Regions from separate parts of the Pseudomonas sp. S3_A09 genome, predicted to be linked through region 4. Evidence: predicted binding sites of a transcription regulator. Region 4 holds the regulator's gene; each other region holds the start of a gene.

Region 1 (7,229 bases), 1.9 Mb from region 4:
GCCTCACTGCCATCGGGCCATGCTCGAAAGCGCAGGAGCCCAGGTATTGCTGGACGCCGGTCAGCATCCATTAAGAGCGTGTTTCAGCTCACTGGATGTCAGCGGCCACGCTCTACACGACGTCGACCTCACACAGCCGTTGGCGCGCCTCCACCGTCATGCCGATGCGCCCTGCCTGATGCTCTTTACCTCGGGCACCACCGGGCAACCCAAAGGCGTGTTGCTCAGCCAAGCCAACCTGGCGCATTTCACGGCCTGGTTCAGGTCCTGTGTGAACCTGGATGAACAGAGCCGCGTCTTGCAGTTCTCGCCATTGAGCTTCGATTCATCGCTGATCGATATTTTCCCCGCCTTGGTAGCGGGTGCTCAGTTGATCGTCCCCAGCACAGAGCAACGACAAGACCCTCAACAGCTGCTGGACCTGCTTCACCGGCAGCGCATCACCCATGCCTTTCTTCCGCCTGCGCTGCTGAGTATCCTGCCGCTCGATCAACCGCTGGGCCTCACGCATCTGCTGACCGGTGGAGATGTGTGCGAACCCCATGTGATCGAACGCCTTTCAGCGCAGTGCCAGTTCCATAACCTCTATGGGCCGACGGAGGCCACGGTGTTGGTCACCCATCGGATGCTGCGCCCCAATGACAGCAATCGCAACGTCGGCCGCCCCATCGCCAACAGCCAGGTGCTGATCCTCGATGAACACCTGCAACCGGTGGATGAAGGGGTGATGGGTGAGGTGTATATCGTCGGCCCCGGAGTGAGCCTGGGGTACGTGAACGCACTATCACAGGCTTCCAGTTCTTTCGTGGAGCTGGCAGTGCCAGGCGAACTGCCGTTGCGGGCCTATCGCACTGGCGACCTGGCGCAGTGGACTGCCGACGGGATCGTGCTGGGAGGACGGCGAGATGATCAGGTGAAGATCCGTGGTTTTCGGGTAGAGCCCCTGGAGATTGAGCAGTGCCTGCGCAGCAGTCGGCTGTATCGACAGGTGGCAGTGGTGATCGACCGTGATCGCAGGATCCGTGGCTTTGTCGCGCAACCCGAACCGGGAGCAAGCATGACGGCGCTGCAACACCATGCACGGCAGTGGCTACCGGACTACATGCAGCCCGGCGTCTGGGATGAGCTGCCACGCATACCGTGTTCCAGCAACGGCAAAATCGACCGTGCGGCGTTGCTGGCAGTGCCGATCCAGCCCACGTTGCCGACAGCCTGCAGCGCGGCACAAACCCCGCTTCAGACTCAATTGACCCACTTGTGGATCGAACTGCTAGCGTTGCCCACGGGTGAGTTGTCTATCGATGAAAGCTTCTTCGACCTCGGCGGCCATTCGATTTTGCTGTCGACCCTCTTGCTGCGTTTTCGCGAACAATTCGGCCGTAGTTTTTCGCTGAACCACTTCATCGAGGCGCCGACGATTCGTACGCTCGCAACATTGGTGGAACAAGGAGAACGACCCGATACATCCGCCAGCCAAGCGGTTCGTGATGCGCATCGGGAGCGGATATATAACACGCTGCCCGAAAACTGCGTGGGCGATCCGCACAAAGTGATCGTTACAGGGGCCAACAGCTTTGTAGGGGTCCATATTGTCGAGGCACTGCTGGCCAAGGGTGCTACAGCAGTAGCATGCCTGGTGCGCGAGAAGCCGGGGCAGTCGGCGATGGCGCGATTTACCCAAGCGCTGCGCGAGTATCGCCTGGAGCATCTGGACCTGAGCCGGGTGCAGGTATTCGCCGCAGATGTCAGCCTGCCTCGACTGGGTTTGACCAGCAATGCCTATGAGACCCTCGCCAAAGAGTTCGGTGTGCTGGTACATAACGCTGCCAGGGTCAACCATGTATTGGACTATGCGTCGCTGACCAGGGACAACGTTGACCCCGTACTCGAATGCCTACGCCTGTGTGAGACGCACTGCAAGAAGGTCCTCAATTTTGTCTCGACGCTCTCCGCGTCGAGCAGTGTCGATACTCAAGGCTATGTCCTAGAAGCGCCCGCCGCGGCCACGCTGCCGCTGTACATCAAGAATGGCTACAACTTGTCCAAGTGGGTCGCCGAACGGCAACTGGCGCGTGCGGTGGAACGTGGGGCCTGGGTGAATATCCATCGACCCGGCAACATCAGTTTCAACAGCCTCACGGGCGTTTGCCAGCCGCAAAAGAATCGTCTGATGCTGATGCTCAAGGGGTCACTGCAAATGGGCCTGCTCCCGAAGTTGGCGTTGAACTTCGACCTGATGCCGGTGGACTTCCTGGCGCGCTTCATCGCGTTCCACTGCACCCGCTTTCAAGCCGGTAGCAGTGTGTTCAACCTGCACAATCCGCAGCCGTTGAGCTGGGCCCACTACTTGGATGGCTTCAGCCAGGCGGGTCACCGTTTCAAGCGGGTCAGCGTTGAGCAGTGGCAACAGTCGCTACACACGATCAGCCATGACAATGCACTGTTTGGCGTACTGGGTTTTTATCTCGGCCGTCTCGACGAAGACATCGGCGACACCTCGATGATTCGCTACGACAACGCGCGACAGGCTGTCCAGCAAATGGGCGCACAGTACCCCGAAAAGGACCCGGCGCTGTTGAGTAAAGGCTGCGACTACCTCAAGGCCACCGGCTTTCTTTGAATGCCTCAGGATAACCTTATGAAACCGCTGCAACCCGATACATTGATTTGCAACCCGAATGGCCGGCCGATAGTTGCGTCTGTTTTGGTCGACTGCCATGCCACTCGCCTGTGGGACATAGTGGGGCAATTCGCAGGCTTCGATGCGTTCATTCCTGACCTGACACATATCGAAATGACGGGCACAGGCGTGGGCGCCTTGCGAACAAAATTCTTCCGCGATGGTAATTGTGTGGTGGAGCAACTCAATAGCCGCGACGAACAGGCCATGCACATGACCTGGACCACAATCTACAACACCCTCGGTGTAGCCAGGCTGTGGGCGGCGATCCGTGTGGAGGCCCTTGGCGCAGACTGTTCCAAAGCAACATGGACGATCATTGCCGAGCCCATCGACCGTGCAAACACAGGATTTGAACAATTTGTGCAGAGCTTCGCCGATAGCGCCTTGGAAAATGTTCGTCGGCTAGTCGGCTAAGCGGCAGGGGCGAGAGGACTCGCTCCTGCCCGATCAATCAGCGGGTCAGATCTTGAAACTATCGACCAGTTGTTTCAATCGATTGGCCTGCTGCGACAGCGCGTCGCAATCCTTCAGGGTTTCGTTGAGATTGGCCACGCCTTGCTGGTTCAGCAGGTTGATCTGATTGATGTCGACGTTGAGCGTTTCCACCACCGCCGTCTGTTCTTCCGTGGCTGCGGCGACGGACTGGTTCATGCCGTCGATCTCGACAATCCGCTGCGTTACGCTGACCAAGCGCTCACCAGCCTGGTTCGCGACCTCAACACTTTCTTCGCTGGAGGTTTGGCTGGCGTTCATGGTGGTCACCGCTTCACGCGAGCCCACTTGCAGAGACGTGATCATTTTGTGGATCTCTTCGGCCGACTCCTGAGTGCGGTGAGCCAGGTTACGCACCTCATCGGCGACCACTGCAAAGCCTCGACCGGCCTCACCAGCACGTGCCGCTTCGATGGCGGCGTTGAGTGCCAGCAGATTGGTTTGCTGGGAGATGCCTTTGATCACATCGAGAATGTGGCCGATGTTGTCGGTGCTGGCGTTGAGGGTCTCGATCTGAGTGCAGGACAGGCTGATCTTCTGCGACAGTTCCGACATTGCAAGGATGGTTTGCTCCACCACCTTGCGCCCATCGTCGGCTTGTTCACTGGCGCCGCTGGCGTGCTGTGAAGCATCGGCGGCGTTACGTGCGATTTCCTGGGTAGCAGCGCCCAGTTCGTTGATCGCTGCTGCCACGCTGTTGGTACGCGCGCTTTGCTCATCGGAACCGATGATAGAGGCATTGGACGAGGCCATTACACGCTGGGAGAGATCGTGCACCTGTCGGGTTGCCGAAGACACCTCCGAAATCGAGGCGTGGATACGTTCTACAAACTGATTGAACGCGCTACCGACTTCGCCGAACTCGTCCTTGCTGGTCACAACGAGGCGGCGGGTTAGGTCACCTTCGCCTTGGGCAATGTCCTGCATCGCCACGCCCATGGTGGTGAGGGGTCGCAGCAAGACCTGAATCAACAGGCTCAGGAGCACCGCAATCGCGACTACGGCGATCAACATGGCAATCAAGGCGGAAGTACGGAACTTGCCCAGCGGTGCGTAGGCTTTGTCTTTATCAATCGACAGACCGATATACCAATCTGCGCCGGGTAAGCCACTGATAGGGGTAAAGGACAGGATGCGGTCCTGACCGTTGAGGACGACATCCTGGCTGACCTTCTCGATACGCACCTGGGTGCCAGGGTAGATGTCCTTGAGGTTCTTCATCACCTGGTCCTGTTCAGGACTGACGATGACTTGCCCGTCGCTACTGACCAGGAACGCATGGCCGATACCGCCGAAGTCCACCGAATTGATAATCTTCACCAGGGTCTGCAGGCTCAGGTCGCCACCGACTACACCGAGCAATTCACCATTCTTCTTCACCGGCATGGCGATGGTCACGATCTGCCCGCCTACTGCGGCCATGTAGGGCGGGGTAAGCATGGGTTTGTCCGCGGCTACTGCCTGCTTGTACCAGGGACGCTGACGAGGGTCATAACCATCGGGCATTTTTGCGTCCGGACGCTGAGTGAAAACGCCGTTGGTTTGGCCAACGTAGGTGAACTGGAAGTTCGAGGTGAATGCCGGTTGATCGACCAGACCTGGAAGGTCAGCACCACTGCCCTGGTGGGCTACGTTTTGCGTGAGGCTTTCGAGTACCAGTATTCGCCCACTGAGCCAGTTCTGCACACTGCTGGCGGTGAGCTCACCGGATTGCTGGATGGACGATTCCAGGTTCTGCTTGATGGTGCTGCGTTGCAGGTAGTCGTTATAGAGGGTGAACAACGCGAAGGCCAAAACCACGACGCCTGACGCGGCCAACAGAATTTTATGACTGAACTTAAGATTCATTTCATCGACTTCTTTTGCCAAAGGGGGGTGAGCGTGCCGAGTGGAACATTCCATGTAGCGGTATAGGCAGCTTCTCCGGCCGCTCTATTTCGGTGCACGCATGGCTCGTCAGGCTTTCGGCCAACGCTTGGCAAATCTTAGGAATTTGTGAGGTATTTCCTGTTTTTATGTGGGAAACAGACCAGCGGTACACCTAGGCGATGGGGGTTACGAAACGTGGTGATTTAAGGCCCTAAACGACAAAACCCCTGTCTGCGTTAGCAGACAGGGGTTTCGGAATTCAATCTTGACGATGACCTACTCTCACATGGGGAAACCCCACACTACCATCGGCGATGCATCGTTTCACTGCTGAGTTCGGGATGGGATCAGGTGGTTCCAATGCTCTATGGTCGTCAAGAAATTCTGTGTATCGGACCGTTGCGCTAGCAACGTGCCGATGAAATTCATGGACTTCTACATAAACAAAACCCCTGTCTGCGTTAGCAAACAGGGGGTTCTGGAATTTAATCTTGACGATGACCTACTCTCACATGGGGAAACCCCACACTACCATCGGCGATGCATCGTTTCACTGCTGAGTTCGGGATGGGATCAGGTGGTTCCAATGCTCTATGGTCGTCAAGAAATTCGGGTACTGAGTCGTGACCTGATGGCCTCGCTTCAGCAAATTGGGTATGTGACAGATCGGTGTTTTGTGAGATATCGAACTTTCGGTTCGTATCATCTTCACACACCGCAATCTGATGCTCGTTAGAGTAGTCAAATTGCTTGGGTGTTATATGGTCAAGCCTCACGGGCAATTAGTATTGGTTAGCTCAACGCCTCACAGCGCTTACACACCCAACCTATCAACGTCGTAGTCTTCGACGGCCCTTCAGGGAACTCAAGGTTCCAGTGAGATCTCATCTTGAGGCTAGTTTCCCGCTTAGATGCTTTCAGCGGTTATCTATTCCGAACATAGCTACCCGGCAATGCCACTGGCGTGACAACCGGAACACCAGAGGTTCGTCCACTCCGGTCCTCTCGTACTAGGAGCAGCCCCTCTCAAATCTCAAACGTCCACGGCAGATAGGGACCGAACTGTCTCACGACGTTCTAAACCCAGCTCGCGTACCACTTTAAATGGCGAACAGCCATACCCTTGGGACCGGCTTCAGCCCCAGGATGTGATGAGCCGACATCGAGGTGCCAAACACCGCCGTCGATATGAACTCTTGGGCGGTATCAGCCTGTTATCCCCGGAGTACCTTTTATCCGTTGAGCGATGGCCCTTCCATACAGAACCACCGGATCACTAAGACCTACTTTCGTACCTGCTCGACGTGTCTGTCTCGCAGTCAAGCGCGCTTTTGCCTTTATACTCTACGACCGATTTCCGACCGGTCTGAGCGCACCTTCGTACTCCTCCGTTACTCTTTAGGAGGAGACCGCCCCAGTCAAACTACCCACCATACACTGTCCTCGATCCGGATAACGGACCTGAGTTAGAACCTCAAAGTTGCCAGGGTGGTATTTCAAGGATGGCTCCACGCGAACTGGCGTCCACGCTTCAAAGCCTCCCACCTATCCTACACAAGCAAATTCAAAGTCCAGTGCAAAGCTATAGTAAAGGTTCACGGGGTCTTTCCGTCTAGCCGCGGATACACTGCATCTTCACAGCGATTTCAATTTCACTGAGTCTCGGGTGGAGACAGCGCCGCCATCGTTACGCCATTCGTGCAGGTCGGAACTTACCCGACAAGGAATTTCGCTACCTTAGGACCGTTATAGTTACGGCCGCCGTTTACCGGGGCTTCGATCAAGAGCTTCGCGTTAGCTAACCCCATCAATTAACCTTCCGGCACCGGGCAGGCGTCACACCCTATACGTCCACTTTCGTGTTTGCAGAGTGCTGTGTTTTTAATAAACAGTCGCAGCGGCCTGGTATCTTCGACCGGCATGAGCTTACGGAGCAAGTCCTTCACCCTCACCGGCGCACCTTCTCCCGAAGTTACGGTGCCATTTTGCCTAGTTCCTTCACCCGAGTTCTCTCAAGCGCCTTGGTATTCTCTACCCAACCACCTGTGTCGGTTTGGGGTACGGTTCCTGGTTACCTGAAGCTTAGAAGCTTTTCTTGGAAGCATGGCATCAACCACTTCGCTAACTAAAAGTTAGCTCGTCATCAGCTCTCGGCCTTAAGATCCCGGATTTACCTAAGATCTCA
Region 2 (7,229 bases), 2.4 Mb from region 4:
GCCGCGACTATCACAAGCTGATCCGCAAGCGCGTGCAGCAACTGGCCGACCGCATCCAGGCGCAGATCGGCCCTTTCGGTTTCCGCGCCTTTGTCGACAGCGCACCAGTGCTGGAAAAAGCCATCGCCGAAAAAGCCGGGCTGGGCTGGATCGGTAAAAACACCCTGGTACTCAATCGCAAGGCGGGCAGTTACTTCTTCCTCAGCGAGCTGTTTGTCGACTTGCCGCTGCCGATCGACGCGCCCCACAGCACTGAACACTGCGGCCGCTGCACTGCTTGCCTGGACATCTGCCCCACCAATGCCTTCGTCGGTCCCTATGTGTTGGACGCGCGACGCTGCATTTCCTACCTGACCATCGAGCTCAAACACGCGATTCCCGAGGACCTGCGCCCACTGATCGGCAACCGCGTGTTCGGCTGCGATGACTGTCAGATCGTGTGCCCGTGGAATCGTTTCGCCCGCGCTACCGGCGAAAGCGATTTCAAGCCACGCCACAATCTGGATAACGCAGAACTGGCCGAGTTGTTTATGTGGGACGAGGATAAATTCCTCAGCAGCACCGAAGGCTCACCGCTGCGTCGTGCCGGCTACGAGCGCTGGCTGCGCAATCTCGCGGTGGGCCTGGGCAATGCGCCGTCGAGCATTCCAGTGCTGGAGGCTTTGAAGGCACGCCGGGATTACCCGTCGGAACTGGTGCGCGAACACGTGGAATGGGCACTGAACCAGCACGCCAGCCGCTAGTGCACATCGTCGTTGTAGACGAACTTGGGCATTTCCCAGTGAAAACGGATCGCCAGCAGGCGCAGTAGAAAGCCGCTGAACAGGGTCAGCAGGATCGCTTGCTCGCTGGGCAGCTCCAGATAAAGGCACAGCATATAAAACCAGGCGGCGAGGAACGACACACTGGCGTACAGCTCGCGGCGAAAGATCAGCGGGATGTCGTTGCAGAAGATGTCGCGCAGGATGCCGCCGAAGACCCCGGTGATCACCCCGCTGACCGATGCCACCAGCATGCCGTGGCCCATTTCCAGCGCAGTCATGCAACCGATCAGGGTGAAGGCCACCAGGCCAACGGCGTCCAGCGCCAGGAACAGCGAGCGCAGGCGGCGCATCAGCGGTGCGATAAAGATCGTCACCAGTGCGGCAATGGAGGTCAGCACCAGGTATTCCGGGTGCTTGACCCAGGTCAGCGGGTAGTGCCCAAGCAGCACATCACGCACCGAACCGCCACCCAACGCCGTCACACACGCGATCAGCACCACGCCGAACCAGTCCATGCCACGTCGTCCGGCCGACAGCGCGCCGGTCATGGCTTCGGCGGTGATGGCGATGAGGTAGAGCATCAGCAGCATGATGGCGATCCTTGCAATGAGGCCGGCAGTCTAATCATTTGCTGATGGCACCAAAAGAGGGCGCTTGGCGAAAGACCGCGTCGACCCTACCGCAGGCGAGCCAGCTCCCCCATTTGTTCCGCGCGCGTCGTGACAAAACGGTCAAGCGTGGGAGCTGGCTTGCCTGCGATGGCGCCGGGCCAGGCGCCACATCTTCAGGCCTTGATGAAATGCTTGCGGTAATGCTGCAGCTCGGCAATCGACTCGCGAATATCATCCAGCGCCAAGTGCGTGCTGCCTTTATGGAAGCTGTCTTTGACTTCCGGCGCCCAGCGCGCGGCCAATTCCTTAAGCGTGGACACATCCAGGTTGCGGTAGTGGAAGTAGCTTTCCAGCGCCTTCATATGCGTATAAAGGAAGCGACGATCCTGGCAGATGCTGTTGCCGCAGATCGGCGACTTGCCCTTGGGCACCCACTTTTCCAGGAAGGCGATGGTCTCGGCTTCTGCTTCGGCCATGCTGATACGGCTGTCGCGCACGCGCTGGGTCAGGCCGGAGTTGCCATGAGTGCGGGTATTCCACTCGTCCATGGTGGCGAGGACGGCGTCGCTGTGGTGGATGGCAATCACCGGCCCTTCGGCCAAGGTGTTGAGGTTGCTGTCGGTGACAATCGTCGCCATTTCGATGATGACGTCGGTGTCAGGGTTCAGACCGGTCATTTCCAGATCGATCCAAATCAGGTTCTGTGGGTTTTGCATGGCTTGATTCTCTTGGCACCTTGGCTTAGCTGCGCAGTTTAGCAGGCAGGGGCATGCTAGACTCGCGACCGTTTTACCCAACCTTTGTATTATCGACACGGAACACCAATGGCCAAACGCCAGCTCAACCGTCGCCAAAACTGGCGCATCGAAAAGATTCAAGGTGAACGCGCCGCTCGCGCCGCCAAACGTGAATCCTCCGCCGTGGAAGCGCTTGAAGGCGGCGACCTGGGCCCCGAGCAAACGGGCCTGGTGATCGCGCACTTTGGTGTACAGGTCGAAGTCGAGGCGCTGGAAGGCGAACTCGCAGGCTCTGTATCCCGTTGCCACCTGCGCGCCAACCTGCCTGCGCTGGTCACCGGCGACAAAGTGGTCTGGCGTGCCGGCAACCAGGGCATCGGCGTGATCGTCGCCCAACTGCCTCGCACCACCGAACTGCGCCGCCCGGACAGCCGCGGCCAGCTCAAGCCAGTGGCGGCCAACGTCGACATGATTGTCATCGTGTTCGCGCCACTGCCTGAGCCGCATGCCAACCTGATCGACCGCTACCTGGTCGCAGCCGAGCACGCCGGCATCCGCCCGCTGTTGCTATTGAACAAATTCGACCTGATCGACGAACAGAACGCCCCGGCGCTCAACGCCTTGCTGGCGGTGTACCGCACCCTCGGTTACCCGGTGCTGGAGGTTTCGGCGCATCACGGTAATGGTATGGAACAGCTGCAACAGCAGTTGGACGGGCGCATCAGCGTGTTTGTCGGCCAGTCAGGCGTGGGTAAATCCTCGCTGGTCAACAGCCTGCTGCCGGAAGTCGACACCCGCGTGGGCCCGCTGTCGGAACTGTCCGGACAGGGCACCCACACCACCACCACCGCGCGGCTGTTCCACTTCCCCGGCGGCGGTGAGTTGATCGACTCCCCAGGCATCCGCGAATTCGGCCTCGGCCACGTCAGCCGCAGCGATGTGGAAGCGGGCTTCATCGAATTCAACGACCTGATCGGCACCTGCCGCTTCCGCGACTGCAAACACGACCGCGAGCCGGGCTGTGCGTTGCTCAAGGCGCTGGAGGATGGGCGTGTGCAGCAGCAGCGGATGAACAGCTATCGGTCGATTATTGCGAGTCTGCCCGAAAGCAGTTATTAAACTGCTGAAACAACAAGGCCGCGATCATCGCGGCCTTGTTGTATGTGAAGCCTACGAACCCGTACCTGGCACCGTAGGATCCTTCACCCCACCCTCATCAAACAAATTCAGCTTCTGGCGCAGTTCATGCGCCGGCAACGGCTCCTGCCCTGGCGGAATAGCGTTCGGATCGGCCGGCACTTCACCCGGCGCGCCTGCACCTTGGGTGGGTTGCGGTGCCGGCGGCGGGTCACCCTCAATCGCACGCTGGGCCTTTTTGGTCAGCACCACGATATCGATACGGCGGTTGATCGGGTTGAACGGGTCTTTCGCATCAAACAACTGCGAAGACGCAAACCCCACCACGCGCGCGACTTGCGGGTCCGGGTAGCTACCGGCCACCAACGCACGACGTGCCGCGTTGGCACGGTTGGCCGAGAGCTCCCAGTTGCCGAAGTCGCCCTGCCCCGCATAGGGTTTGGCGTCGGTGTGGCCACTGATGCTGATCTTGTTCGGCACCGCCTTGATGGTGTCGGCCATGGCCAGCAGGATGTCTTCGAAGTACGGCTTCAAGCGCGCACTGCCCGAGTCGAACATCGGTCGGTTGGCCGCATCGGTGATCTGGATGCGCAAACCGTCCGGGGTGATCTCGAACGAAATCTGATCCTTGAACTTCAGCAACTGCGGGTTTTCCTCGACCTTGTTCTGCAGCTCTTGCAGCAACAGCTCAAGACGCTCCTGCTCGACCTGTTCAGCCATGGCCTCGACGGTATCGCGCTCGATCGGGATTTTCTCCTGAGGCGATTCGGTCTTGATTTCCGGGTTGATGGTGCGCTCAGGCGCCAACTGCGGTGAGCCGCCCAGGTCGATAACGAAGGGCGTGCCGCTTTCCGAGAAACCAATCGGGTCTTTGAAGTAGCCGGCAATGGCGATCTTCTGTTCCGGCGTGGCAGTGGACATCAGCCACAGCACCAGGAAGAACGCCATCATCGCCGTCGCAAAGTCGGCGAAGGCGATCTTCCAAGCGCCGCCATGGTGCCCCGCAGCGAAGCGCTTGACGCGCTTGATGATTATCGGCTGGTTGTTTTCCATGGCTTAGCGACCGCGAACCGCTTGTTCCAGCTCGGCGAAGCTTGGGCGGTGCTTGGGGTACAGCACCTTGCGACCGAACTCCACCGCCAGCGATGGCGGCATCCCGGAAGCGGAGGCGACCAGGCTGGCCTTGATCGACTCGTACAGGTTGATTTCTTCCTTGGCGTCATGGGCCAGGGAGGTGGCGAGCGGACCGAAGAAGCCGTAGGCCGCGAGAATACCGAAGAAGGTACCGACCAATGCCGCACCCACGTGCATACCGATGGCAGCCTGGTCGCCCTCACCCAGGGACGCCATGGTCACCACGATGCCGAGTACCGCCGCGACGATACCGAAACCCGGCATACCGTCAGCGATGCCGGTCACGGCGTGGGAGGGGTGCTCAAGCTCTTCTTTAAGGCTGAACAATTCCATGTCGAACAGCCCTTCCAGCTCATGGGGGGCCATGTTGCCGGAGGACATGATGCGCAGGTAGTCACAGATGTAGGCGGTCATGCGCTCATCTTTGAGCACGGCCGGGTACTTGGCGAAAATCGGGCTGGCTGCGGCGTCTTCGATGTCGGCCTCGATGGCCATCATGCCTTCGCGGCGGCTCTTGTTGAGGATCTCGTAGACCAGGCCCAACACCTCCAGGTAGAAGGTATGGGTGAAGCGCGAACCGAACATGCCCAGCGACTTCTTGATCACGTGCATGGTCATGTAGCCGGGGTTCGCCTGCAGGAAGGCACCCAGTGCGGCACCGCCAATAATCATCACCTCGAAAGGCTGGATCAGTGCCGCAATTTTACCGTGGGACAGGACGTACCCGCCGAGCACGCTCGCGAAGACGACGATGATGCCGATAATTTTAGCCATAGGAGATGAGTACTTGCGCCGTCGGGTTCATGGACATATTGGGTGTAGCAGAAAACTCTTGTTCTACTTATCGGCAAAACTGCGCCAGACTATAGCCCGTTAAGGCGAAAAGCCAGTTCGGCCCGCTCCGGGCGTGTAGACCGCAAGTGATGATCGCGCCCCTATCATGGCTAATGAAACGACAGTCCCAACTGCAAAACCCAACTCTCTCGCCGCTTGGATCAAGTGCCTGGACGATGTACGACTGCCTGTCCCCCAGGCCAGTCACGACCGCGTGTGCAAAGGCATCCGCGACAGCCGCAGTTCATTGCGAGATATTGCCGAGCTGATGCAAAGCAGCCCGGCGCTCGTCCTCAGCGTGATGCGCGAGGCCAACAGCCACACCCATGGCAGCCTGGCGGAACCGGCGGAAAACCTTGAAGTGGCGCTCAACCGCCTGGGCCTCAAGCGCGCCGAAGAACTGCTGGCACGTCTGCCTTCGGTGCCGGCCAATGAGATCCCCGTGGCATTGCGCCAACTTCTGCTGATCAGCCAGCACGCGTCGCAGCAAGCCAACGGCTTGTTCGGCAGTCGCCTGGCGCGGCTGTGGCAGGACATTCACTGGGGCAGCCTGTTGTTTCTGTCGCCGCTGTGGCCAATGGCGGTCGCCTATCCCAAACTCCTGGAAGAATGGGAACTGCGGGTGATCCACAAAGGCCAGTCAGCCCGCGAGGTCGAGCGAGAACTGTTCGGCGTGCGCCTGCTGGACCTGTGCGTCGGCCTGACCGAAGCCTGGCACCTGCCGATCTGGGTATCCCAGGGTTACACGTTGCTGATGAGCGAGCAGCGCCTGCTGGTCAAGGCCCTGCACATCGCCCGTGAAGACGACCCGCTGCGCCACCAGCAATTGCTCGATGCCGAACCCAACCTGCGCCGCTGGCTGAACCAGCCGGCCAACACCGTGCTGCTGGCCAACGGCCTGGCAATGTCGGCCCAGGAGTCCTGGACCTGCCCGCACACCGAACGCTGGCAGTTGCTCACTGCGCTGTACCTGCAACAGCCCTTGGGCGAGGTGCAGCAACTGGTCCACCAACAGGCTGTCACCAGCGCCCGCACCACCTTGATGCCTGACCTCTGGCACCCGGCGCTGTCGCTGATCTGGCCGTGGCATGTACAGAAGATTCATCGCGGCTTGCTCCCCGCGCCGCCGCCCACCGCCGAGGCCCTGGCCGTGTGGCGCAAACGCTGTACTGAACTGCTGGTGGAGCCGAGCCGCTTTGCCAACGCCATGCACTTGACCACGTGCGCCAAGGAGGCCTTGGTGGCCAGTGGTATGCAGCGGGTCATGCTGCTGATGGCTGACCGCGCCTTGAGCACGTTGCGTGTGCACCAGGCCGATGGCCTGCCGAAGGATGCAGCCAATTTGAGCCTGGATGTGGTCAATAGTACGTTGCTGCAGCGCTTGCTGGAAAAGTCCGCCCAAGTGCGCCTCAACCCTGAAAACCACGCCCAGTTCTCGGCCTTGCTGCCGCCGGTCCTGCGCCGCCTGTTCACCGGCGAACACCTGTTGCTGCGGTCCCTGAGTTGCAATGGCAAGGTGGTGATGCTGATGGTGGCCGACCAGGGCGGCGGGCCGTTCTCGGAAACCACCGTGCAGGCCTTCGGTAAAACCGCCCAATGCATCGAGAAAGCCCTGCACTGCTTTACCAACCGCAGCGCCTGATGCTTGCGCTACAATCGCCCTCTTTTATCGCCAACATTTGTGCACAGGAGACCTCACATGCCTGACTTCTCTGGCTTGCCGCTGGTGATCGAACCCAGCGACCTGCTTGGTCGCCTCGATGCCGAACACTTGATACTGGTGGACCTCACCAGTGCCGCCCGCTACGCCGAAGGGCACATCCCCGGCGCACATTTCGTTGACCCCAAGCGCACCCAACTGGGCCAGCCGCCGGCGCCTGGCCTGCTGCCCAACAAGGCCGACCTCGAGAAACTGTTCGGCGAACTGGGCCACACCCCGGACGCCACTTACGTGGTCTATGACGACGAAGGCGGTGGCTGGGCCGGGCGCTTCATCTGGATGCTCGACGTGA
Region 3 (7,229 bases), 1.6 Mb from region 4:
GGATTTCGTGAAGAACCCGATTGAGCACCTGCTGGACAAAAACTACGCGGCGAAACTGCGCGACGCCATCGAACCGCAAAAAGCCGGTGACTCCCAGGCGATCAAGCCGGGTGTGTCGCCCCATGAAGGCAACAACACCACTCACTATTCCATCGTCGACAAGTGGGGCAACGCGGTGTCGGTCACCTATACCCTCAACGACTGGTTCGGTGCGGGCGTGATGGCGAGCAAGACCGGGGTGATCCTCAACGATGAAATGGACGACTTCACCGTCAAGGTCGGCGTGCCGAACATGTACGGCCTGGTCCAGGGTGAAGCCAACGCCATCGCTCCAGGCAAGGCGCCGCTGTCGTCGATGAGCCCGACCATCGTGACCAAGGACGGCAAGGCGGTGATGGTGGTCGGTACGCCTGGCGGTAGCCGCATCATTACCGCGACTTTGCTGACTATCCTGAATGTCATCGACTACAAGATGAACATCCAGGAAGCCGTGGACGCCCCGCGTTTCCACCAGCAATGGATGCCGGAAACCACCAACCTTGAAACCTTCGCGGTGAGCCCGGACACCCAGAAGATCCTCGAAATCTGGGGCCACACGTTTGCCGGTCCGCAGGATGCCAACCACTTGGCGGCGATTTTGGTCGGTGCGCCGTCCCTGGGGGGCAAGCCGGTGGGTAACAACCGTTTCTACGGCGCAAATGACCCGCGTCGTAACACGGGCCTGTCGCTGGGCTACTAAACGCTGCTCATCGCTGTAGGGGCGTGCTCGCGAAACCTCACAAGCTCGCCCCTACAGCACTTTATCGACTGCGGCGAATGCCGCTTTCCGACGCGCTTCCCAGTCCCCTCGGATCACCACAACCGTCTCCTGATGCTGCTGCATCCACGCCAGGCTTTCCTGGAAAAATGCCTGGCGGTCCGCCAGTGCCGGCTGGCAGCGTTGGCCGTCGGCGGTCCATTCCACATCTTCCGGTGACAACAACAGGTGCAGGTCGTAGTGGCGGGCCAGCAGTTCGCTGTCGAGCCAGGCCGGGTAGGCGCCGAACAGGGTCTGGCTCCAGAGCTTGTTGGTCAGCAGATGTGTATCGAGGATCAACAGTTCAGGCTGCTTGGCGCGGGCGTCGTCTTCCCAGGCCATCTGGCCACGGGCGATGGCCGGGATGTCCGCCAGGGTAGTGTCGCGTTGATGGTGATCGATGAAATAACGCACGTATTCACCCACCATCAACCCGCCGAAATGCGCCTGCAACTCCGCCGCCAGCCAGCTTTTACCGCTGGATTCGGGGCCCGCCAGTACCACCACTTTCATGCGTGCAACGCCGGGTCGGCGCGCCATTCGCGCCAGCCTTGCACGGCGATCACGGTGAACAGCGCGTAGAGCGCGGCGGTGAGGTACAGGCCTTTGTAGAGGAATAGCCCGACGAAGATGACATCCACGGCGATCCACAGTGGCCAGCACTGCACGCGTTTCTGCGCCATCCACATCTGCGCTACCAGGCTGAAGCCGGTAAGGGCGGCGTCGAGCCAGGGCTGGGCAGCATCCGTCCATTGGGCCATGGCGGCACCGAGCAACAGGCTACCGACTGCGCCCACCGCCAGGCTGGCCATGATCGCCGGGACACCGAGGCTGGTGACCTGACGTCCTTGCTTGACCTCGCCGGCACGGGTCCACTGCCACCAGCCGTAGACTTGCAACGCGGCGTAAACCACTTGCAGCAGCATGTCGGAATAGAGTTTCACGTCGAAGAACACCCAGGTGTACAGCAACACCATCACCAGGCCGATGGGCCAGCACCAGGGGTTTTGCTTGACGGTCAGCCACACAGCGATCACCCCGAGGGCGGCGGCGAACAGTTCAAGCCCGGACATGGTGGTTCCTTGGGAGAATGGGAGAGGGCGGTGATTGTAACGAAAGAAGATTGGCGTAGGAATTAACTGATGGGGTGAGCGGGGCTAGCCCGCTCACCCCCGGATCAGACCTTGAATTGACGCAGCAGGCCGTCGAGCTGTTCGCTCAGACCACGCAAATGCGCACTCGCCACACTCGACTGCTCCGCCGCCAATGCCGTGCTGTGGGACAAACCGGCCGCCTCGGTGACGTTCTGGTTGATGTCCTCCACCACATGCGCTTGTTGCAGGGTGGCGCTGGCAATCGAGGCGTTGAGGCCGTTGAGGTTGCGCAGTGACTCGCCGATGGCGGTCAGGCTGGCGCCGGCCTGGCCGGCTTGTTCGATGGTCAGCTGTGAGGCGCTGTGGCTGTCGCTGATCACCTTGACCGCCGCTTCCGAGTGGCCTTGCAAGCGCTCGATCATGCCCTGGATCTCGGCGGTGGATTTTTGCGTGCGCTGGGCCAGCAGTCGCACTTCATCGGCCACCACGGCGAAGCCACGCCCTTGCTCGCCAGCGCGTGCTGCTTCAATGGCCGCGTTAAGGGCCAGCAGGTTGGTCTGGTCGGCAATCGAGCGGATTACTTCGAGCACGCTGCCGATCTGGGTGCTTTCTGCCGATAGGGTGCGAATCACTTCCACCGCCTGACTGATGGTGCCGGAGAGCTGATCGATCTGCTGCAGGCTGCTGTCGATATTCACCTGCCCTTGTTGGGCCTGGGCCTGTGCGTCGCGCATTTCGCTGGCGGCGTGTTCGGCATTCTTGGCCACATCCTGCACGCCGTAGGTGACTTCGTTGATGGCGGTGGCCACCAGTTCCATCTGCTGGGACTGTTGCTGGCTACGGTCATGGGCCTGGGTCGCGTTGCTGCCCAGCTCCTGCGAGGATTGGCCCAAGGCGTTGGCGCACACCTGCAACTGGCCGACTACCTGGCGCAGCTTGGCGGTGAAACTGTTGAAGTGCCGGGACAGTTGGGTGACTTCGTCCTGCCCATGGGTGTCGAGGCTGCGGGTCAGGTCGCTTTCGCCGCTGGCGATGTTGCCCATGGCGTTCACTGCAGCTTGCAACGGCCGCACAATACTGCGGGCGATCAGTGAGACCAGCAGCGCCATCACCAGCGCGATAGCCAGGCCGATGAACGAGGCTTTCCAGACTTGGCTGCTGAACTCGGCCTGCACATCGTCTACGTACACGCCGGAGCCGATGATCCAGCCCCACGGTTCGAACAGTTGGATATACGAGGTCTTGGCCACCGGCGCTTCGGCGCCCGGTTTCGGCCAGCGATAGTTGACGATGCCGGCGCCCTTGGCCTTGGCCAGGATCACGAACTCGTTGAACACGGCAAACCCATCGGGGTCGCGGATGGCCGAGAGGTTCTGGCCGTCGAGCTTGGGGTTGGCGGGGTGCATGATCATCACGGGAGTGAGGTCATTGATCCAGAAATAGTCATCATGGTCGTAGCGCAAGCCACGCACCGCGCTCAACGCTTGCTTCTGGGCGGCTTCACGGGTCATCACGCCGGTGGTTTCGAGACCGTGATAAAACGTCAGGATCCCGCTGGCGGTCTGGACCACGTGTTGAGTCTGCTGGCGCTTGGCCTGGTACAGGTCGTCGTGGATCTGCTTGAGCATCAGCATACCCAGGGCCAACAGCATCAGCACGGCGACTATCAGGATCAGCCACAGGCGTCGGCTGATCGACATATTGCGCAAACTGTTCATGGTCCTGTCACTCCGTGCTTTTTATAATTGTGGGGCTGCATCGACTTTTCCGCCTCGTCTGATAGGCTTTCGGCCTGCATTCGGAAAACCTGAGTACTGTCTGATATTTCACAAGATTTTTGCAGCTCGGGGTTGAAACTCAACACCGTATCTTGTCGTCAGTGAACCATTAAAAAGATCAACAAGGCTTGCCATAGAGCAAGACCTTTGGGGGAAGCATGGATTTTTGGACCGCCATACAGGCATTGATTCTTGGCGTTGTGGAGGGGCTTACCGAGTTCCTGCCGATTTCCAGCACCGGCCACCAGATCATCGTCGCCGACGTGCTCGACTTTACCGGCGACCGTTTCAATGCGTTCAATATCATCATCCAACTGGGCGCGATCCTGGCAGTGGTGTGGGAGTTCCGTGGCAAGATTTTCGAAGTGGTCAGTGGCCTGCCGACCCAGCGCAAGGCCCAGCGGTTTACCGTCAATCTGCTGATCGCCTTCCTGCCGGCAGTGGTGCTGGGGGTGATTTTCGCCGACCTGATTCACCACTACCTGTTCAACCCGATCACCGTGGCGACGGCGCTGGTGGTGGGCGGCATCATCATGCTGTGGGCCGAGCGCCGCGAGCATGAAGTGCATGCCGAAACCGTGGATGACATCACCTGGAAAGACGCACTCAAGGTCGGTCTGGCCCAGTGCCTGGCGATGATCCCAGGGACTTCCCGCTCCGGCTCGACCATCATTGGCGGCTTGCTGTTTGGCCTGTCGCGCAAGACCGCTACCGAGTTTTCGTTCTTCCTGGCGATGCCGACCATGGTGGGTGCCGCTGTGTATTCGGGCTACAAGTACCGCGACCTGTTCCAGCCTGCGGACTTGCCGGTGTTTGCCATCGGCTTTGTGACCTCGTTCATCTTCGCGATGATTGCGGTGAAGGGCCTGCTCAAGTTCATCGCCAGCCACAGCTATGCCGTGTTTGCCTGGTACCGCATTGCATTCGGCCTACTGATCCTGGCGACCTGGCAGTTCGGCTGGATCGACTGGGCGGCCGCGAAGGCATGATGATCCAGCATCCACGCCTGAAGGCGGCGATCTTCCTGCTGCTGTGCGCAGCGCCGTTACTGGGTTCAATCTTGGTATGGCAGCGCGGCGAGACCGTGATCCCGCTGGCGGCCTATGGCGTGGTCAGCGTGATCGCGTTCTTCCTCTACTGGAGTGACAAGCGCAAGGCCCGTACCGACAGTTGGCGCACCCCGGAAAACATCCTGCACGCCGTGGAACTGGCGGGCGGCTGGCCGGGGGCGTTGATTGCCCAGCAAGTGTTCCGCCACAAGACGCGCAAGGTGTCTTACCAGGTGCTGTTCTGGGTGATCGTGCTGCTGCATCAAGTGTTCTGGCTGGACCAGATGTTTCTGGGGGGGACACTGGTTTCAGTGCTTTAGGCCCGGATATCCGCACTGGGCCAAGGATGGCTCAGTGCGGCGGCCCACGGATTCAAGCCGGAGTGAGGGCACGCCGAGCCTAGGCGAGGTGCCGAGTGGTAGGGCGAAGACCGTTTGCTTGCTTTTGGGTCTTTCCAAAAGTGAGCCGCCGTAAGGGCGGAACCCTAAGTAGCGGTTACCGCCGGAATGGATATGTACTCATTCCAACTCAAGCGCATGGTCGGCTTGGAGTCCGCAATCGCAGGCAAGCCAGCTCCCACCTATTGATCGATTTACATCGGATAGGTCTCGGGCGACTATCAGGCCGTCACGGGAGCAAGCTCTCTCGCCACAGGCCGGCGCAACACCGAAAATTGATGTAGATACCTAGGGTGCAACAGCACGTCAAACACCCAGCAACAGCCCGATCTGCGTGCGCTTGGGTAACTTGCTGACCACCAACTGGTGGGAGCGCTGGAGCAAGCCACGCAGTTCATCAGCGCCCAGCGGGTAGGGCGTGTTCATGATGATCCACTGCGCGCGCGCCAGGTAGGGCGCCGGGTGGATGCCTGGGCGGTCCACATGGCCGAGGAACAGTTCCTTATCGACCTTGAACGCCAGCGATTCACCGCGCAGGTTCTGCAGGGCAAACATCTTGTTGCCGGCAATCGAAAATACGCGCACACCGCCCCATTTATAGTCTTCCCGCGCGCCGGGCAGACTCAGGCAGAAACTGGCGACTTGTTCTTCGGTCATTTTCATAGCAAGCGGTCTCCACAGCCTTTGAAGCCTTCTTCCAAGTAGTCGATCCAGGCCCGGATCGCCGGCAGCACACCGCGCCGATGCGGGTAAACCGCTTGCAGCCAGCCGCCAGGCAAGGACCACTCCGGCAGCAGTTGCACCAGCCGGCCGTTAGCCAATTCCTCTTCACAGTACATCATCGGCAGTACGGTGAAGCCCAGGCCCATGATGGCGCTGGTTTTGCGCACGATAAAATCGTCGATACCCAGGCGAGCCTCCATCGCCAGGTCGTGGGCGTTGCCCTGAGGGTCGAGAATGCGTTGATGCACCAGGCGATCCGCCTCCAGCGCGCCGAGGATCGGTAACTGTTTGAGATCCTCAAGGGTCGCCACGTGGCGACCGAGCATGAGCGCGGGGCTGGCCACCAGCACGGTCTGGGCCTGGCGCAGGCGCTTGGTGACCAGCAGCGGGTCTTCATCGCCCAGTTCGCGTACGCGCAGGGCGACATCGATGCCCTCGGCGACCAGGTCGACACGGCGGTTGACCAGGGTCATCTCCAGCTGCACCTGGGGATGAGCCGCAAGAAATCCAGCCACCAGTTCCGGCAAGATGTGCTGGGCCATGCCCACCGGGCAACTGACGCGCAGCCTCCCACGGGGCTCGCTGGACATGCTGGCCACCGCCTCATCGGCCATTTCCGCCTCCAGCAGCATCGCCTGGCAATGGCGCAGGTAGCGCTCGCCGACAGCCGTGAGGGTGAGTTGGCGGGTAGTGCGTTGCAGCAGGCGCGCGCCGAGGCGTTCTTCCAACTCGGCGATCCGCCGCGACAGCCGCGACTTGGGAATTCCCAGCAGCCGGCCGGCGGCAGCGAAGCCACCGGCTTCCACGACTTTGGCGAAATAGTAGAGGTCGTTGAGGTCTTGCATGGGTCAGCCTATTGTCCTGTCAGTGGGACAAACTATCGCATTTCAGGTGCCTTATCAGCTATTGGTTTCATGCGTAGCATCACCACCATCTGATCGCCCCTGACGATCCCAACCGGAGATCCCACATGAAACTGTTGCACATCGATTCCAGCATCCTCGGCGACAACTCGGCGTCCCGTCAGCTCAGTGCTGGTGTGGTCAAGGCATGGCAAGCGGCTGAGCCGGGCGTGGAAGTGACCTACCGTGACGTGGCGGCCGAAGGCCTCAACCACTTTTCCGGCGCGACCCTGGGCGCCCTGGGTACCCCGGCTGACCAGCGCAGTGCCGCGCAACAGCACGAAGCAGAGCTCAGCGCCAAGACCCTGGCTGAATTCCTCGCTGCCGACGCGGTGGTGATCGCCGCGCCGATGTACAACTTCACCATCCCGACTCAATTGAAAGCCTGGATCGACCGCATCGCCGTCGCCGGCCAGACGTTCCGTTACACTGAAGCGGGTCCGGAAGGCCTGTGCGGCAACAAAAAAGTCATCGTTGTGTCGACGTCGG
Region 4 (7,229 bases):
GTGGTCATGCTCCACGGTCAGGACGGTCACGCTGCCGCCGGTAAGGTGATCCAGGCCTTCGGTGAGGTGGTGATCGGCGGTAACTACGTGGTCGGTATCGTGGTGTTCGCGATCCTGATGATCATCAACTTCGTGGTAGTAACCAAGGGCGCCGGGCGGATTTCCGAGGTGAGCGCGCGGTTTACCCTCGATGCGATGCCCGGCAAGCAGATGGCGATCGACGCTGACCTCAACGCCGGCCTGATCGACCAGAACCAAGCCAAGTCGCGCCGCCTGGAAGTGGCCCAGGAAGCCGAGTTCTACGGTTCCATGGACGGTGCCAGCAAGTTCGTGCGCGGTGATGCCATCGCCGGCCTGCTGATTCTGTTCATCAACCTCATCGGCGGTATGGCCGTGGGTATCTTCCAGCATGGCATGACCTTCGGCGATGCGGGCAAGGTGTACGCCCTGCTGACCATCGGTGACGGTTTAGTGGCGCAATTGCCATCACTGTTGTTATCTACAGCTGCGGCGATCATGGTGACTCGTGCTTCGGGCTCCGAAGACATGGGCAAGCAGATCAGCCGGCAGATGTTTGCCTCGCCCAAGGCCTTGGCCGTGGCGGCGGGCATCATGGCGATCATGGGTATTGTACCGGGCATGCCCCACGTGTCGTTCCTGAGCATGGCAGCCATGGCGGCTGGCGGTGCTTACCTGTTCTGGAAAAAGCAGAATGCGGTCAAGGTCCAGGCCCAGCAAGAGATCGCGCGCCAGCAGGAACTGCTGCCATCCCCGGCCCGTGCTCAGGAAACCAAGGAGCTGGGCTGGGATGACGTGACCCCGATCGACATGATCGGCCTGGAAGTCGGCTACCGCCTGATCCCGCTGGTGGACCGCAACCAGGGCGGCCAATTGCTCGCGCGGATCAAGGGCGTGCGCAAGAAGCTGTCCCAGGACCTGGGCTTTTTGATGCCCACCGTGCACATCCGCGACAACCTCGACCTGGCTCCGAGTGCCTATCGCCTGACCCTCATGGGCGTGATCCTGGCCGAAGCCGAGATCTACCCAGACCGCGAACTGGCGATCAACCCAGGGCAGGTGTTCGGCAGCCTCAACGGTATTACCGCCAAAGATCCGGCTTTTGGCCTGGACGCGGTGTGGATCGAAATCAGCCAGCGCAGCCAGGCACAATCCCTCGGCTACACCGTGGTGGACGCCAGCACCGTGGTCGCCACCCACCTCAACCAGATCCTGTACAAGCACTCCCATGAGCTGATTGGCCATGAGGAAGTCCAGCAATTGATGGGTTTGCTGGCCAAAGCGTCGCCGAAACTGGCCGAAGAGCTGGTGCCGGGTGTGCTGTCGCTGTCGCAGTTGCTCAAGGTGTTGCAGGCATTGCTGGCCGAACAGGTGCCGGTACGGGACATCCGCAGCATTGCCGAGGCCATCGCCAACAATGCCGCCAAGAGTCAAGATACTGCCGCCCTGGTGGCCGCGGTGCGCGTCGGATTGTCGCGTGCAATCGTCCAAAGCATTGTAGGGCTTGACTCCGAGCTGCCTGTGATCACCTTGGAACCAAGGTTGGAACAAATATTGCTCAATAGTATTCAGAAGGCAGGACAAGGCCAGGAAGAGGGCGTTCTGCTGGAGCCAAGCATGGCTGAGAAGCTGCAGCGTTCGTTGATCGACGCCGCACAGCGCCAGGAAATGCAGGGCCAACCGGTGATTCTGCTGGTGGCAGGCCCCGTCCGGGCGATGTTGTCGCGGTTTGGACGCCTGGCAGTACCGAATTTGCACGTTTTGGCTTATCAGGAAATTCCTGACAACAAGCAAGTGACTATCGTCGCGACAGTAGGCCCCAATGGCTGAGGGTAGTGGGTTATGCAAGTGAAGCGTTTTTTCGCCGCCGATATGCGTCAGGCCATGAAACTGGTTCGTGATGAGCTGGGCGCTGACGCCGCGATTATCGGAAACCGTCGTATTGCCGGCGGTGTCGAGCTGACGGCTGCCCTGGATTACACCCCCCAGGCCCTGGCGCCGCGTGTGCCGAACATGGAGCTCGAAGACGAGCTGCGCAAGACTGCTTCACGCATTGTCTCGGCCCAGGCGGAACTGAGCATGCGCGGCGACAGCGATGCCACCACTAATCGCCAGTTGTTCGCCGGCCTGCCGCTGACCGCTTCCGAGCCGCTGGTCGAGCCGACCTTCAAAGAACCGCCACGTCCTGCTGCGCCTGCTCCGGCGCCTGCGGTTGACCAGCGGGTGTTCGACTCGATGCGCTTTGAACTCAATGGCCTGCGTGAGCTGCTGGAAGTGCAGCTTGGCTCGTTGGCCTGGAACCAGCTGCAAGGCAGCAAGCCGCAACAGGCCAACCTGTGGCGGCGCCTGCAACGTATCGGCTTGTCCGGCCCGTTGTCCCGCGACCTGCTGGCCTTGACCACCGAAATCGAAGAGCCTCGCCAGGCTTGGCGCATGTTGCTGGCCCACCTGGCACGGATGATCGTTACCCCGGAAATCGAACCATTGGAAGAGGGCGGTGTGATCGCCATGGTCGGCCCTGCCGGCATGGGCAAGACCACCACCCTGGCCAAGCTGGCGGCCCGTTACGTACTCAAATACGGCGCACAGAATATCGCGCTGGTGAGCATGGACAGCTACCGTATTGGTGCCCAGGAGCAGCTCAAGACGCTGGGCCGTATTCTCAATGTATCGGTGACTCACGTCGACCCGGGCCAGTCCCTGGCCAACGCCCTCGACCCGCTGCTGCGCAAACGCGTGGTATTGATCGATACCGCCGGCCTGCAAGCCAGCGACCCGGCATTGCGCATGCAGCTTGAAAGCCTGGCCGGACGTGGCATCAAATCGAAAAACTACCTGGTGCTTGCAACCACCAGCCAGAAACAGGTTCTTACCGCTGCGTATCACAGCTACAAACGCTGCGGCCTGGCCGGTTGCATCCTCACCAAGCTCGACGAAACCGCGAGCCTGGGCGAGGTGTTGAGCCTGGCCATCAGTCATGAATTGCCGGTCGCTTACCTGACCGACGGGCCGCGGATCCCGGATGATCTGCATCTGCCGCGCCGTCATCAGTTGGTCAGCCGTGCAGTCAGCGTGCAAATGCAAGAAGAGCCTAGCGAGGAAGCGATGGCTGATATGTTCGCCGACCTTTATCACAACCCGGCAAAACGGGTCGGTTGAGGGCAGGATGAACACCGTGAAATGTATCTACATCGATGGTCTGCAAGCGATTCACGCGGCCAAGCCATGTAGCCTGCGTCTAAGCAAGACAAGGTAAAGAAATAAAATGGGCAGCATGCATCCCGTACAGGTGATCGCGGTGACCGGCGGCAAAGGTGGCGTCGGGAAAACTAACGTGTCAGTGAATTTGTCCCTGGCCCTGGCAGAGCTTGGCCGTCGCGTCATGCTGTTGGATGCTGACCTGGGCCTGGCGAACGTCGACGTTCTGCTGGGGCTGACGCCCAAACATACCCTTGCCGATGTGATCGAGGGCCGCTGCGAGCTGCGCGATGTGCTGCTGCAGGGCCCCGGTGGCATCCGCATCGTGCCGGCTGCCTCGGGCACCCAGAGCATGGTGCACCTGAGCCCGGCGCAGCATGCCGGCCTCATCCAGGCGTTCAGTGATATCGGCGATAACCTCGACGTGCTGGTGATTGACACCGCCGCCGGGATCGGCGAGTCCGTGGTCAGCTTCGTGCGCGCCGCGCAGGAAGTGTTGCTGGTGGTCTGCGACGAACCCACCTCGATCACCGACGCCTACGCCCTGATCAAACTGCTTAACCGTGACTACGGCATGAACCGCTTCCGCGTCTTGGCCAACATGGCCCAGAGCCCGCAGGAAGGGCGCAACCTGTTCGCCAAGTTGACCAAGGTCACGGATCGTTTCCTCGATGTCGCCTTACAATACGTCGGCGCAGTGCCCTACGACGAGTGTGTGCGCAAGGCTGTGCAAAAGCAGCGTGCAGTCTACGAAGCGTTCCCTCGTTCCAAGTGCGCATTGGCGTTCAAGGCTATTGCCCAGAAGGTCGATACCTGGCCGTTGCCCGCCAACCCACGGGGGCATCTGGAGTTTTTCGTCGAGCGATTGGTGCATCAGACGAGCGCAGGACCCGTGCTATGACAGCGACTGGCTACAACGCTTACAAGAGGTCTGCCCGTGACAGTCAGGGCGAGTTGATCGAGCGCTACGCGCCCTTGGTCAAGCGCATTGCCTACCACCTGCTGGCACGCCTGCCGGCCAGCGTCCAGGTCGAAGACCTGATCCAGGCGGGCATGATCGGCCTGCTCGAAGTGTCGACCAAATATGACGCGAGCAAGGGCGCGAGTTTCGAGACGTATGCGGGGATCCGTATCCGTGGTGCGATGCTTGATGAGGTGCGTAAAGGTGACTGGGCGCCGCGTTCGGTGCATCGCAATACGCGCATGGTCAGTGACGCAATTCGCGCAATTGAAGCAAAAACCGGTCGCGACGCTAAAGATCACGAAGTTGCGGCCGAACTCCAATTGAGTCTCGACGATTACTACGGGATTTTGAACGATACCTTGGGCAGCCGCCTGTTCAGTTTCGACGACCTGTTGCAGGACGGCGAACACGAAGGGCTGCACGAGGACGGCGCGAGCGCTCATATGGAGCCATCGCGTGACCTGGAAGATGAGCGTTTCCAGGGGGCGTTGGCGGACGCGATTGCCAATTTGCCGGAGCGTGAGCGACTGGTGTTGGCGTTGTACTACGACGAAGAGCTGAACCTCAAGGAAATCGGTGAGGTCCTGGGGGTCAGCGAGTCGCGGGTCAGCCAGTTGCACAGCCAGTGCGCAGCCCGCTTGCGGGGGCGTTTGGGAGAGTGGCGAGCGCGCTGACAGGCAGTGTGGGGACACTGCAGACGAGACCGTGAGGGCGACCAGCCTTCGCGGGTTCGACCCGTGGTGCCCTCGGCAGTCCTTTTTGTGTAATGCCTGTTGATTGAAATGGCGCGTCCAGGTGCTGGGCGCGTTTAAGACTGCTTGGAGGTCGAATTGGACAAGAACATGAAAATCCTCATCGTTGATGACTTCTCAACGATGCGGCGGATCATAAAAAACCTGTTGCGTGACCTTGGGTTCACTAACACGGTCGAGGCGGATGACGGCATTACGGCCATTCCGATCCTCAACAGCGGGAGCATCGACTTTCTGGTAACGGACTGGAACATGCCGGGCATGACCGGTATCGACTTGCTGCGCCACGTACGTGCTGACGAAAAGCTGCGCGGCCTGCCTGTGCTGATGGTGACCGCCGAAGCCAAGCGTGAGCAGATCATCGAAGCCGCCCAAGCTGGGGTAAACGGTTACGTGGTCAAGCCATTCACTGCATTGGCCTTGAAAGAGAAGATTGAAAAAATCTTCGACCGCATCGGTCATTGATGCTGCCACGGGGGAGCTATGGAGCATAAAGAATCATCGCAGGCCGACTTCGAGTCGACCCTGAAAAAGCATGCTCACCAGTTGGTCGAAAGCCTTGAAAAAGGTCAGTTCGGCGACGCGGTGCAGTTGATCCATGAGCTCAACCAGACCCGTGATCGCGGCCTGTACCAGGAAGTGGGCAAGCTCACACGCGAGCTGCACAGTGCGATCGTCAATTTCCAGATTGACCCACACATGCCCCAGGCTGAGGAAATCTCGCAGATCACTGATGCCACCGAACGCCTGTCCTATGTGGTCAGGCTGACTGAGGCAGCGGCCAACCGCACCATGGACCTGGTGGAAAACGCCACGCCTCTGGTCAACGGTATGGCCAACGAAGCCCAGGCCCTGAGCAACGACTGGGGCCGTTTCATGCGCCGCGAAGTCGGCGCTGAAGAGTTTCGTGAGTTGGCGCGTCGGGTCGAAGGGTTCTTGTCACGCAGCGAGCAGGAAAACCGCACGGTTTCCAGCAACCTCAACGACATTCTGCTCGCCCAGGATTACCAGGACCTCACCGGTCAGGTGATCAAGCGTGTGACCCAGTTGGTCACCGAAGTGGAAAGCAACTTGCTCAAATTGGTGCTTATGGCAGGCCAGGTTGACCGTTTTGCCGGCATTGAACATGACCGCGAAGCGATCCTCTCGGAAAAAGATCCAAAAAAACATCTCGCCAAGGGTGAAGGTCCGCAGATTCATGCCGATAAACGTGAAGACGTTGTATCGGGTCAAGATGATGTTGATGACCTGTTATCCAGTTTAGGCTTCTAAGGAGCACCCACATGAGCTTCGGCGCCGATGAAGAAATCCTTCAGGATTTCCTTGTAGAGGCCGGCGAAATTTTAGAGCAGTTGTCCGAGCAACTGGTCGAGCTGGAAAGCCGACCGGATGATGCGAACCTGCTCAATGCAATTTTTCGCGGTTTTCACACTGTAAAAGGGGGCGCCGGCTTCCTCCAGCTCCATGAGCTGGTGGAATGCTGCCACATTGCCGAGAACGTGTTCGACATCCTGCGCAAGGGTGAGCGTCACGTTGATTCGGAATTGATGGACGTGATTCTCGAAGCACTGGATGCGGTCAACGGCATGTTCAGCGAAGTCCGCGAACGTGCCCCGATCACCGCGGCCACTCCGGAACTGTTGGCTGCGCTGGCACGTTATGCGGAGCCCGCCGACCTGTCGGCTGCGCCGGTAGCAGAAGCAGCACCCGAGCCAGTGGCTGAGGCCGAGCCGGATGTGACCGACAGCGAATTCGAGCAGTTGCTCAACTCCCTCAGTGCCGTGAAGGCCGAGGCAGAAGCACCGGCTGCGGCTGTTGCCGCGCCAACCAGCGAAGACATCACTGACGCTGAGTTCGAATCCCTGCTTGACCAGTTGCATGGCAAAGGCCAGTTCGCGGCCGACGCCGTGACACCCGCCGCTGTGTCGGAAGCGCCGGCAGCACCGACCGCCAATGCCAACACCGATATCACCGACGACGAATTCGAAGCGTTGCTCGACCAACTGCACGGCAAGGGCACCTTCGTGGCCGACGCCTTGCCGGAAGTCGCCGCCACGGCCGCAGCGCCTGCTGCGGCCAGTGCAGCACCGGCCGGCGACGGCCTGATCTCCGATCATGAGTTCGAATCGCTGCTGGACGAACTGCACGGCAAGGGCAAGTTCAGCGAAGTGGCCCCAGCGGCGACGGTTGCCACGGCTGCTCCGGTTGCCGCCAAAGCTGCAGCGCCTGCCCCTGCACCAGCGGCCAAGCCTGCGCCGGCTGCCGCACCTGCTCCGGCACGTGCCGCCGCCGCACCG

Evidence for each region. Region 4 encodes FliA, which starts transcription of late flagellar genes. Its sites were predicted from a motif close to CTAAAGTTTNNNNNNNNNNNGCCGNTAA; they were not measured.
Region 1: a site for FliA is predicted at 5,137-5,164, ahead of AB4N92_RS12815 (methyl-accepting chemotaxis protein). Genes of this name have one in related genera too.
Region 2: a site for FliA is predicted at 5,225-5,252, ahead of motA (flagellar motor stator protein MotA). Genes of this name have one in related genera too.
Region 3: a site for FliA is predicted at 3,675-3,702, ahead of AB4N92_RS25150 (methyl-accepting chemotaxis protein). Genes of this name have one in related genera too.

What each region holds. Positions count from the first base shown of each region.
Region 1 covers NZ_CP162752.1:2,695,775-2,703,003, reverse strand. Annotated here, with positions in the region: gene AB4N92_RS12825 (amino acid adenylation domain-containing protein) at 1-2,620, shown strand, start outside; gene AB4N92_RS12820 (SRPBCC family protein) at 2,639-3,097, shown strand; gene AB4N92_RS12815 (methyl-accepting chemotaxis protein) at 3,143-5,023, opposite strand; rRNA gene rrf (5S ribosomal RNA) at 5,308-5,423, opposite strand; rRNA gene rrf (5S ribosomal RNA) at 5,534-5,649, opposite strand; rRNA gene AB4N92_RS12800 (23S ribosomal RNA) at 5,806-7,229, opposite strand, start outside.
Region 2 covers NZ_CP162752.1:3,134,240-3,141,468, reverse strand. Annotated here, with positions in the region: gene queG (tRNA epoxyqueuosine(34) reductase QueG) at 1-743, shown strand, start outside; gene AB4N92_RS14670 (trimeric intracellular cation channel family protein) at 740-1,357, opposite strand; gene orn (oligoribonuclease) at 1,549-2,091, opposite strand; gene rsgA (small ribosomal subunit biogenesis GTPase RsgA) at 2,200-3,231, shown strand; gene motB (flagellar motor protein MotB) at 3,283-4,302, opposite strand; gene motA (flagellar motor stator protein MotA) at 4,306-5,157, opposite strand; gene AB4N92_RS14645 (HDOD domain-containing protein) at 5,324-6,859, shown strand; gene AB4N92_RS14640 (rhodanese-like domain-containing protein) at 6,917-7,229, shown strand, end outside.
Region 3 covers NZ_CP162752.1:5,394,910-5,402,138, forward strand. Annotated here, with positions in the region: gene ggt (gamma-glutamyltransferase) at 1-739, shown strand, start outside; gene AB4N92_RS25140 (AAA family ATPase) at 791-1,309, opposite strand; gene pnuC (nicotinamide riboside transporter PnuC) at 1,306-1,869, opposite strand; gene AB4N92_RS25150 (methyl-accepting chemotaxis protein) at 1,974-3,608, opposite strand; gene AB4N92_RS25155 (undecaprenyl-diphosphate phosphatase) at 3,827-4,657, shown strand; gene AB4N92_RS25160 (DUF1294 domain-containing protein) at 4,654-5,037, shown strand; gene AB4N92_RS25165 (MmcQ/YjbR family DNA-binding protein) at 5,422-5,778, opposite strand; gene AB4N92_RS25170 (LysR substrate-binding domain-containing protein) at 5,775-6,683, opposite strand; gene AB4N92_RS25175 (FMN-dependent NADH-azoreductase) at 6,809-7,229, shown strand, end outside.
Region 4 covers NZ_CP162752.1:780,539-787,767, reverse strand. Annotated here, with positions in the region: gene flhA (flagellar biosynthesis protein FlhA) at 1-1,848, shown strand, start outside; gene flhF (flagellar biosynthesis protein FlhF) at 1,861-3,177, shown strand; gene fleN (flagellar synthesis regulator FleN) at 3,284-4,117, shown strand; gene fliA (RNA polymerase sigma factor FliA) at 4,114-4,854, shown strand; gene AB4N92_RS03725 (chemotaxis response regulator CheY) at 5,023-5,397, shown strand; gene AB4N92_RS03720 (protein phosphatase CheZ) at 5,416-6,204, shown strand; gene AB4N92_RS03715 (chemotaxis protein CheA) at 6,216-7,229, shown strand, end outside.